Regions from separate parts of the Micromonospora sp. AMSO1212t genome, predicted to be linked through region 1. Evidence: riboswitches for the same ligand, from Rfam matches in the RefSeq annotation. Region 1 holds a riboswitch; each other region holds the start of a gene.

Region 1 (3,237 bases):
GTCGTGGGCCACCCGGACCGCCGGGCCGGCCTCGTCGGCGGCGTACGCGTCGCCCCACTGCCGCAGCGCGACCAGCACCGGGATCAGGTCGCTTCCCTTCGCGGTGAGCACGTACTCGTCGCGGGTGCGCTGCCCGGGCTCGCGGTAGGGACGCCGGTCGAGCAGCCCGTCGGCGACGAGCTGCTTGAGGCGTGCGGCGGCCACCGGCTCGCTGACGCCGACCCGCCGGGCGAAGTCGTCGAACCGGCGGGTGCCGAACGACGCCTCCCGCAGCAGGAGCAGCGTGGTGCGGTTGCCGACCACCTCCAACGCCCGGGCGATCGAGCAGTTGGCGGTGGACCAGGAGTCACGCTGGGCGAGGAGGTCCGTCATGGCGTCGACGGTACCCCCTGACTTAGGAAAGCAAAAGCCAGCTACCTCACAGCTGGCCGGGGAAGAAACCGTGCCGGGCCAGCGGCTCGACGATCTGGTGCTCCTCGTACGACAGGTGCGACAGCAGCGTGTCGGTGAGCAGGTCCACCGCCTCCTGGAGTCCGGTGAAGTCGCCGGGCCGGCGGACCAGCTCCACGAGCGCCCGGTCGACGCTCTCCACCACGCCGTGGATCACCACGTGCTCCTCCTCCAGGCGGTCCAGCACGGCGGCCAGCCCGGTCTCGGAGCGGCGCAGATGCGGGAAGATCGAGGCGTCCTCCAGCCCGTGGTGCTGGGTGACCATCGTGCAGTACGCCGCGCAGTACGCCCCGAGCGTCCAGTTGTTCTGCCGCATGGTCATCTCGTTCAGCGCGGCCCGCGCCCGGCCCGGCGTGACCGAGCCCTGCTTGACCTGTTCCAGCAGGTCGCGCACCTGGGCCAGCTCCTGGCGCAGGTGGTCGTGCACGTCCACCAGGTGCTGCCCGGCGGCCTGTCCCCGGGCCGGGTAGACCTGTCCGGCCGGTGGCGGCGGTGCGCTCGGCCGGGTGGACTCGTCCCAGGGGCGGCGCGCGCTCAGGCGTACCCCCGGGTCGGGGGTGGGGGTGACGCCGAGCGCGCTCGGGCCGCCCGCGGCGGTCTGCTCGTCGGAGGCGGCGCGGTCGCCGCCGCCGGGCGCGGTGCGCTCGGCCGCGACCAGCTCCCGCACGGCGGGCGCGACCTCCTGGCCGAAGATCTGGATCGCGCGCGGCTCGTCGCTGCCGAGGATGAACGTGGTGATGCCGTGCTCCAGCGTGAGCCCGGCCAGTTCCTCCACCCACTGCTCCGGCGGCCCGGCCAGGAAGCCGGCCGACGAGCGGGCGAACGTGCCGGTCACGTTCAGCATGCGGCGGATCGCGGCCGGGTCGCGCCCGGCGGCGCGGGCGCCCTCGTCCACGAGCGCGTTCAGGGCGGGCAGCTCGTCGGGGCCCTTCGGCAGGTACGACAGGGACGGCAGCCAGCCGTCCGCGGCGCGGCCCACCAGGCGCAGCATGCGCGGCTTGTACGCGCCGACCCAGATGCCGACCGGGTGCGCGGGCGCCGGCCCGCGCTTGGCGCCGACCACGCGGTAGTGCTCGCCGTCGACCCGGATCATGCCGCGCCGGTCGGTGTCCCAGACCTCGCGGATCACCCGGATCGCCTCGTCGAGGGCTTCGACGGCGGCGCCGGGGGACAGGCGCCGCCCGCCGGCGGCCTCGATCGCGTCCCAGAACGCGCCCGCACCGAGCCCCAGCTCGACCCGGCCTCCGGTGAGCAGGTCCAGGCTGGCGATGCTGCGGGCCAGCACCACCGGCTGGCGCAGCGGCAGGTTGAGCACGTTGCCGGCCAGGCGGATGCGCTCGGTGGCGGCTCCCACGTAGGACATCAGTGTCCAGGTGTCCAGGAAGCCCGGCTGGTACGGGTGGTCCTGGAACGTGACCAGGTCCAGCCCGACCTGTTCGCAGAGCCGGGCGAGCGCCACCACCTGGTCGGGCTGCCCGGCGGCGGGGGTGAGGAAGCCGCCGAAGGTCAGCTCGTGTCCGTGATCGGTCATCCGTCCCGCCCCTCCCGTGATCTTGCCTGGCCCTGCCACCGTAGCGCCGCCGCCGGTAGCCCGGCCGGGTGAAGAGCATCACAAGAAGTGGACGATCGTCGCAAATCGTCCCTAGCGTCGGTTTCGTTCGCAGACGCGGACACCGCGGGCCGGAAACGCCAAATCCCGCCGCCGTCCCCGGTAACCGAACCTCGCGCGGGAGCGGGGGAACCACACGTTCCACGGTGCATCGTCACCTCGGGGTGAAGCCGCCACCGGCGGCCGGGCTCCTCGGCCCGAACCCGACAGCTCACCTCGTCGGCGTGGAGGAATCCACATGGCAACTGAATACTCGACCCGAAGCCGCCGTGCCGCTCTCGGGGCGGTTCTGGCCGGCGCCGCCGTCGGTGCCGCGGCCCTGTTCGGCCCGGCCGCTCCGGCCAGCGCGGGCGTCAACTGGGACGCGGTCGCGCGCTGCGAGTCAGGCGGCAACTGGAAGATCAACACTGGTAACGGCTACTACGGCGGGCTGCAGTTCTCCCGTGCCACCTGGAACGGCTACGGCGGGCAGAAGTACGCCGCCCGCGCCGACCTGGCCAGCCGGTCCGAGCAGATCGCCGTCGCCGAGAGGGTGCTGCGCGGTCAGGGCATCGGCGCGTGGCCGGTCTGCGGCAGGAAGGGCGGCTCGGCAAGCTCCGGGTCGGCCGCGGCCGGCGAGCGGGCCACCACGAAGGCCGCCCCGCGCGAGGCCGCCCCGAAGCGGGCGGCCACGCGCGGGGCCGCGCCGGAGCGGCCCGCGACGAAGGCCGCGCCGCAGCCCGCTCCCGGCGCCGGGACGTACGTGGTCCGGCGCGGGGACACGCTGTCGGAGATCGCCGTGGCGCAGCGCGTCGACGGCGGCTGGCGTGCCCTGCACGAGCGCAACCGGGCAGTGGTCGGCGACGACCCCGGGCTGATCTTCCCCGGTCAGCGGCTGCACCTGCGCTGAGCGGCCCTCGAGCGCCCGGCCGGCCCGTCCGGCCGGGCGCTCGGCCGTCCGCGACACGCCGCGCCGTCGGCGTCCGCCCTGCTCGCGGCGCCGAGACGCGGACCGCAGCGGCCGGTGACCGCGATTCGTCGGAGCCGGTTGCTAGGGTCACGATGCTCGGCTAAGACGTGAAGAAAGTGCGGATATGACCAACGACCCGTTCTCGGCGGCCGCGAGCCTCGACGAGCTGCTGACCCGTACGCAGCAGGCGCTCACCGCGATGCGCTCCCGGGCCTCGGCCCACGCCGAC
Region 2 (3,237 bases), on a different contig from region 1:
TGGCCGCCGTCGGCCGCCTGATGAAGCGCGGCTGAGCGGGGACCTCCGACCCTCGGAGCAGGGCACATCGACCCGCGCCGACGCGACCGGGCGGACGTACCGTCGAAGTGGCGGGCAGGCCGGACCGGCGGACCCGCGGTGACGGACGGAGGGCGGCCCGATGATGTGGCAGAGCCCGATGATGGGCTGGATGTGGATCTGGTCCCTGCTGGTGCTCGCGGTGCTGGCGGGGCTCGTCTGGGCGGCCGTGCGGTGGACCGGCCCGCAGTACCTGGGCCCGACGACGGCCCGGCGCATCCTCGACGAGCGGTACGCCCGCGGCGAGATCGACGAGGACGAGTACCGGCGACGCCGGGCGGGCCTGGCCTGATCCGCGCGGGCGCGCGTCACCGGCCACGGTGTCCGGGAGCGCCCGGCCGGGCTGCCTACCATGGCCGGGCGACGCCCCGGACGTGGACGACACGTCCGCGCCGGCCGGGTGACCAGACCGGCCCGGCGGACCAGGCGTCGCCGCGACCGTTGGGAGAGACGCCATGGGTGCCGACCACACCCACCCCGCACCACCCACGCCGCCGGGCGTACGACGGCTGCTCGTCGCCGTGGTGGTGCCGCTGTTCGTGATCACCGTGATCGCGGCGCTGGTGCTCTGGCCCCGGCAGGACCGGGAGCCGGTCGGCGGTGCGGACGTCCCCCGCTACCACGGCACCGTGACCCGGGTGGTCACCGAGCCCTGCCCCCCGACCCCGGAGGCCCCGGACGGTGGAGGTGGGCCCTGCGGCACGGTGACCGTCACCGCCGAGCAGGGCCCGGACGCGGGCCGGCAGGTCGAGACGCCGATCCCGGCCGGGCCGGGCGCGCCCCGGGTCGCGGTCGGCGACGAGGTCGTCCTGGTCGAGCTGACCGACCCCGCCGATCCGGCGGTGAAGTCCTACAACATCGCCGAACACCAGCGCGGTACGCCGCTGATCTGGCTGATGGTGCTCTTCGCCGCCGCGATCGTGGCGTTCGGCCGCTGGCGCGGGCTCGCCGCGCTCGGCGGCCTGGTGGCCAGCTTCGCCATCCTGCTCGGCTTCGTGCTGCCGGGCATCGGCGCCGGCCAGCCCCCGCTGCTGGTGGCGATCGTGGGCGCCGCGTTGATCATGTTCGTGGTGCTCTACCTGACCCACGGGATCACGGCGCAGACGTCGGTGGCGGTGCTCGGCACGCTCGGCAGCCTGGTGGTCACCGGCGTGCTCGGCCTGCTCGCCACGTCCGCCACCCACCTGACCGGATTCGGCAGCGAGGACGCCACCACGCTGTCCATGTTCCAGGGCGACGTGGACCTGCACGGCCTGCTGCTGGCCGGCATCATCATCGGCTCGCTGGGCGTGCTGGACGACGTCACAGTCACCCAGGCGGCCACCGTCACCGAACTGGCGCACGCCAACCCGGGGCTGTCCCGGCGGCAGCTCTACCGGGCGGCCACCCGGGTCGGCCGGGCCCACATCGCGTCCACCGTCAACACCATCGTGCTGGCGTACGCGGGTGCCTCGCTGCCGCTGCTGCTCCTACTGGTCGCGGACTCCCGCCCGGTGAGCGAGATCCTGACGAGCGAGTTCCTCGCCCAGGAGATCGTCCGCAGCGCGGTGGCCACGCTCGGCCTGATCGCCGCCGTACCGCTGACGACCGGACTGGCCGCGATCGTGACGACCGCCGGACGGCGCTCGCGCGGCGCGGAGCCGGCGGCGCCCGCGGCCCGACCGCCGGCCGGACGGGACGACGCGCTGGAGGCGCTCGGCGGCGGGAAGAGTACGGAGGCCGCATGGTGACACTCCGCAGCGTGACCATCGATTTCAAACGCGACGCTGGTCACGGTGCGCCACGGCGAAATCTCGCTATTGGTCGGCTTCCGGACGTAGATCCTCAGGAGTGCTGTCAGGTAACCTCGCTGCCGGTCACCGCCGAAGGCGCGCACCGGCGCCAGCGGTGCCGCCGCCCAATCGCCCGCGGGCGAGCCGGGGAACCAGGTACATGGGGTGAATCCGCAACAGCGGTAGGGGCCACTTCCGTCCCGAACCCGTCAGCTAACCCGGTCGGCGGCCGACGGAAGGGAACACTGTGACGGCACCCCTGCGCCGCTGGCTGACACCCGTGGTGGCCGTGCTGGCCTCGCTGGCCGTGCTGGCCGGGCCGACCCCGGCGACCGCGGCCCCCACCGCGGCGGCCCCCGGCACTCCCTCGGGACACGAGGAGGACGGCGAACCGCCACTCATCACCGAGGCGATCGACGCCGCCAACCGGAACTTCCTCCAGGCCAAGGCGAAGCTCGCCAAGTCGCAGGACCGCCAGCGGCGGCTGGCGGCCGAGGTGAAGACGGCACAGGCCGAACTCGAAGCGCTCAGCCCTCAGGTCAACCAGCTCGCCGCCCAGTCCTACCGGACCGGCCGGATGGGCGCCATGGCGATGCTGCTGGAGAGCAACTCGCCCGACTCGTTCGTCCGCCGGGTCAACGCCCTGGACGAGCTGAACCTCCTCAACGCGCAGCGCCTGGCCGCCATCAACGCGGTCAAGACCCGCGCCGAGCAGGCCAAGATCGCGCTCGACGCCGAGGTGCGCGAGCAGGAGAAGCAGAAGAACGCGATGGAGCGCGAGAAGGTGCAGGCCGAGCGCGCGCTGAAGCTCGTCGGCGGTCTCGGCTTCACCGGCGGCCTGGTCTCCGCCACCTCACCGGTCGCCAAGATCGCCCCCGGCCGCACCGCCGACGGCGGATGGAAGGCCGAGTCGTGCAGCGAGGACGACCCGACCACCTCGGGCTGCGTCACCCCGCGCACGCTGCACGCGTACAAGGAGGTCCGGCGCGCGGGCTTCAAGCGCTTCGTGGGCTGCTACCGGTCCGGCGGGCCGTGGGAGCACCCCAAGGGCAAGGCGTGCGACTGGTCGCTCCAGAACAGCGGCTTCGCGCCCTGGCACAACAACGACACCCGCCGGTACGGCAACGAGGTCGCCGCCTTCCTCATCCGCAACGCCGACCGGCTGGGCATCTACTACGTCATCTGGAACCGGCAGATCTGGTTCCCGGCCACCGGCTGGAGTTCGTACAGCGGACCGTCGAACCACACCGACCACGTCCACATGTCGCTGCTCTGACCGGGACACAGCGAAAGGGGGCCGTCCTCGGGCGGCCCCCTTTTTCGTCTTCCCTACCGGTCAGCCGGCCAGCGCCGGGTCGGCGGGCGCCGCCGGAGCGGGCAGCGGAGC
Region 3 (3,237 bases), on a different contig from region 1:
AGCGAAGGGCTGACGGTGGCCGACATCGCGCTGCTGGACGAGCTGGACGCGCTGCTCGGCAAGCCGGTGCAGCGGGCCCGGCCCAAGCGCGACCCGTACCAGCTCGCGGGTGGCGTGCGCGAGCTGAGCACGTACGCCGACCGGCAGCGCGCCGCCCGCGCGGCGGCACGGGAGCGTCCGACCGACTACCGCGACTACGCGCACGTGGTGGTGGACGAGTCGCAGGACGTGTCGCCGATGCAGTGGCGGATGATCGGCCGGCGCGGGCGGCTGGCGTCCTGGACCGTGGTCGGCGACCCGGCGCAGACCGCCTGGACCGGCGATCCGCAGGAGCTGGACCGGGCCCGTGACCAGGCGCTGGGCCGCCGCAAGCGGCATCGCTACGAGCTGACCACCAACTACCGCAACTCGGCGGAGATCTTCGCGGTGGCGGCGGCGGAGATCCGCCGGCTCTACCCGGACCTGCCGCTGCCCGACGCGGTGCGGTCCACCGGTGTGCCGCCGGTCGAGCGCACGCTGCCCGCCGCCGACCTGCCGGCGGCCACCGTCGAGGCGGCCGAGGCGCTGCTCGCGCAGGTGGAGGGCACGGTCGGTGTGATCACGCCGGTGCCGCGCCGGGACGAGGTGGCCGGCTGGCTGGGCGCGCTCGGCGCGGGCCGGCTCCAGGTCGTCACCAGCCTCGAGGCCAAGGGCATGGAGTACGACGGCGTGGTGCTGGTGGCGCCGGGCGAGATCCGGGCCGACCCCGGCTCGGGCGTGCGCACGCTCTACGTGGCGCTGTCCCGGGCGACCCAGCGTCTCACCACGCTCGACCCGGTGGGGTGAGTGGCCCCGCCGCCACCCGCCGTTCACTTGCATACATAGCGATGTGAACATACATTGGGCCGGGCCGGTACGCGGCAGGGAGGGTGTTGGCGTGGGCGCAGGTCATGACCACAGCGGCGCGGTGGCCAACGCGGCACACCGCCACCGCGGCCGCCTCTGGGCCGCGTTCGCGCTGCTCGCCGCCCTGATGGTGGTCGAGGCGGTGGCCGCCTTCACGACCGGCTCGCTGGCGCTGCTCTCCGACGCCGGGCACATGTTCACCGACGTCCTCGGCATCGGCATGGCCCTCGCGGCGATCACCGCCACCCGGCGCGCCGGCACCGACCCGCAGCGCACGTTCGGGCTCTACCGGCTGGAGGTGCTCGCCGCCCTCGCCAACGCCGTGCTGCTCGGCGCCGTCGCGATCTACGTCCTGGTCGAGGCGGTACGCCGCTTCGGCGAGCCGCCGGAGGTGCTGGCCGGCCCGATGCTCGTGGTGGCGGTGCTCGGCCTGCTCGCCAACATCGTGGCGTTCGCGCTGCTGCGCGCCGGGTCGAAGGAGAGCATCAACCTGCGCGGGGCGTACCTGGAGGTGCTCGGCGACCTGCTCGGCTCGCTCGGCGTGATCGCCGCCGCGCTGGTCATCACGGTGACCGACTGGTGGTGGGCGGACCCGCTCGTCGCCGTCGGCATCGGCCTGTTCATCCTGCCGCGCACCTGGCGGCTCGGCCGGGCCGCGCTGCGCATCCTGGTGCAGGCCGCGCCGGAACACCTCCAGGTGACCGCCGTGCACGACCGGCTGGCCGCCGTGCCCGGCGTGGCCGAGGTGCACGACCTGCACGTCTGGACGCTCACCTCCGGCATGGAGGTGGCCTCGGCGCACCTGACCACCGACCCGGGCGTGGACCCGGCCGGGGTCCTGGCCGCCGCGCGGGCGGCCCTGCACGAGGACTTCTCCATCGATCACGCCACGTTGCAGGTCGAACCCGGAGCGTCGGCCGGAGTGTGCGGACAGACCGAGTGGTGATTAGGACACACTTAAATCACTGTGGCTATTGTAGTCTTATGCCGGTTTTGCCCCGCCTAGTGGCACTACTCCACGGAGCCGTGCCCGGGCAGCGCCGGTAGTCTCGGTCGCGGCCGCACCCGCGGGCGCCACCGGCCCCGGTGGGGCGGCCGTCGCCTAATCGTCCGCAGGGACGAGCCGGGGAACCACGTACGTGGGGTGCATCCGCGTCAGCGGTAGGGATCTTCCGTCCCGAACCCGTCAGCTAACCCGGTCGGCGTTGACGGAAGGACGTGTGAATGCCCCCAGTGGCACCTGTACGACGGACGGCCGCCCGGTTGGCGGCCCTGCTCGTCGCGACGCTGACCCTCGGCGTCGCGACCGTTCCGGTCTCCCCCGCCTCGGCGGCGCCGGCGACCGGCCTGCTCGCCGCCGCGCCCGGCGACGACGAGGGCGGCACCCCCGAACTGCGCGCACAGCTCGACGCGGCCAGCAAGGGCTGGCTGGAGGCGAAGGCCGCGCTGAACCGGTCGGTGAGCCGCCAGAAGCAACTCAACGAACAACTCAAGACGGTCGGCGCCGAGCTGGCCGTCCGGGACGCCAAGGTCGGCGAGATCGCCGCTGTGGCGTACCGCAACGGCCGCCTGGGCACCGCCGGGGCGCTGCTCGGCAGCAGCAGCCCGGAGGGCTTCATGGACCGGGCCGCCGCGCTGGAGCAGGTCGCCGCGCACGAGGACCGTACGCTGCGCGACCTGATCACCACCCGGGACGAGGCCACCCGCACCCGCGCCCAGCTCGACGGCGAGATCCGCGAGCAGCGCAAGCAGGTGGCGGTGATGGGCAAGCGCAAGGAGCAGGCCGAGCGCGCCCTGGAGGTCGCCAACGACCGTGCCTCGCGCAGCAGCAGCAGCAGCAGCAGCGGCGGCAGCGTCCAGGGCACCTCCAGCAAGAACGCGAAGCCCGCGCCGCGCAACTCGGACGGCTCCTGGCCGTCGGAGTCGTGCAGCGTCAACGACCCGACCCCGGCGAACGGCTGCATCACGCCGCGCACGCTGCACGCGCTGCAACAGGCCAAGGCGGCGGGCTTCACCCGGTACGTCTCGTGCCACCGGCCCAGCGGCTCGGGTGAGCACCCGAAGGGGCGAGCCTGCGACTTCGCCGCGCAGAAGAGCGGCTTCGGCGGCGTGGCCACCGGCGGCGACCGGACGTACGGCAACAACCTGGCCGCGTACTTCGTGCGCAACGCCGACCCGCTCGCCGTGCTCTACGTGATCTGGTTCAAGCAGATCTGGCTGCCCAGCAGCGGGTGGAAGGCGTACAGCGGCGGCAACGGCGACCCGTCCAGCGACCACACCAACCACGTGCACCTGTCGGTGTACTGAGCGCGCCCTGAGGGCCGGCCGGATCAGGCCGGCCGGCCCTCCAGG

Evidence for each region. Region 1 has a riboswitch for cyclic di-AMP ahead of F8279_RS18530 (transglycosylase family protein). Riboswitches for the same ligand answer to the same signal wherever they lie in the genome.
Region 2: it holds a riboswitch for cyclic di-AMP, as region 1 does, so the genes downstream of both, F8279_RS06190 (hypothetical protein) here and F8279_RS18530 (transglycosylase family protein) in region 1, are expected to answer to the same signal.
Region 3: it holds a riboswitch for cyclic di-AMP, as region 1 does, so the genes downstream of both, F8279_RS19470 (hypothetical protein) here and F8279_RS18530 (transglycosylase family protein) in region 1, are expected to answer to the same signal.

What each region holds. Positions count from the first base shown of each region.
Region 1 is NZ_WBKS01000072.1:9,465-12,701, forward strand. Features, by position in the region: gene F8279_RS18520 (helix-turn-helix domain-containing protein) at 1-372, opposite strand, end outside; gene F8279_RS18525 (LLM class flavin-dependent oxidoreductase) at 419-1,981, opposite strand; cyclic di-AMP (ydaO/yuaA leader) riboswitch at 2,154-2,299, shown strand; gene F8279_RS18530 (transglycosylase family protein) at 2,298-2,948, shown strand; gene F8279_RS18535 (YbaB/EbfC family nucleoid-associated protein) at 3,133-3,237, shown strand, end outside.
Region 2 is NZ_WBKS01000013.1:50,159-53,395, forward strand. Features, by position in the region: gene F8279_RS06175 (metal-sensitive transcriptional regulator) at 1-35, shown strand, start outside; gene F8279_RS06180 (SHOCT domain-containing protein) at 161-370, shown strand; gene F8279_RS06185 (YibE/F family protein) at 534-1,808, shown strand; cyclic di-AMP (ydaO/yuaA leader) riboswitch at 1,963-2,094, shown strand; gene F8279_RS06190 (hypothetical protein) at 2,098-3,126, shown strand; gene F8279_RS06195 (carbonic anhydrase) at 3,187-3,237, opposite strand, start outside.
Region 3 is NZ_WBKS01000079.1:11,526-14,762, forward strand. Features, by position in the region: gene F8279_RS19460 (AAA family ATPase) at 1-825, shown strand, start outside; gene F8279_RS19465 (cation diffusion facilitator family transporter) at 917-1,831, shown strand; cyclic di-AMP (ydaO/yuaA leader) riboswitch at 1,975-2,105, shown strand; gene F8279_RS19470 (hypothetical protein) at 2,110-3,192, shown strand; gene F8279_RS19475 (SRPBCC family protein) at 3,216-3,237, opposite strand, start outside.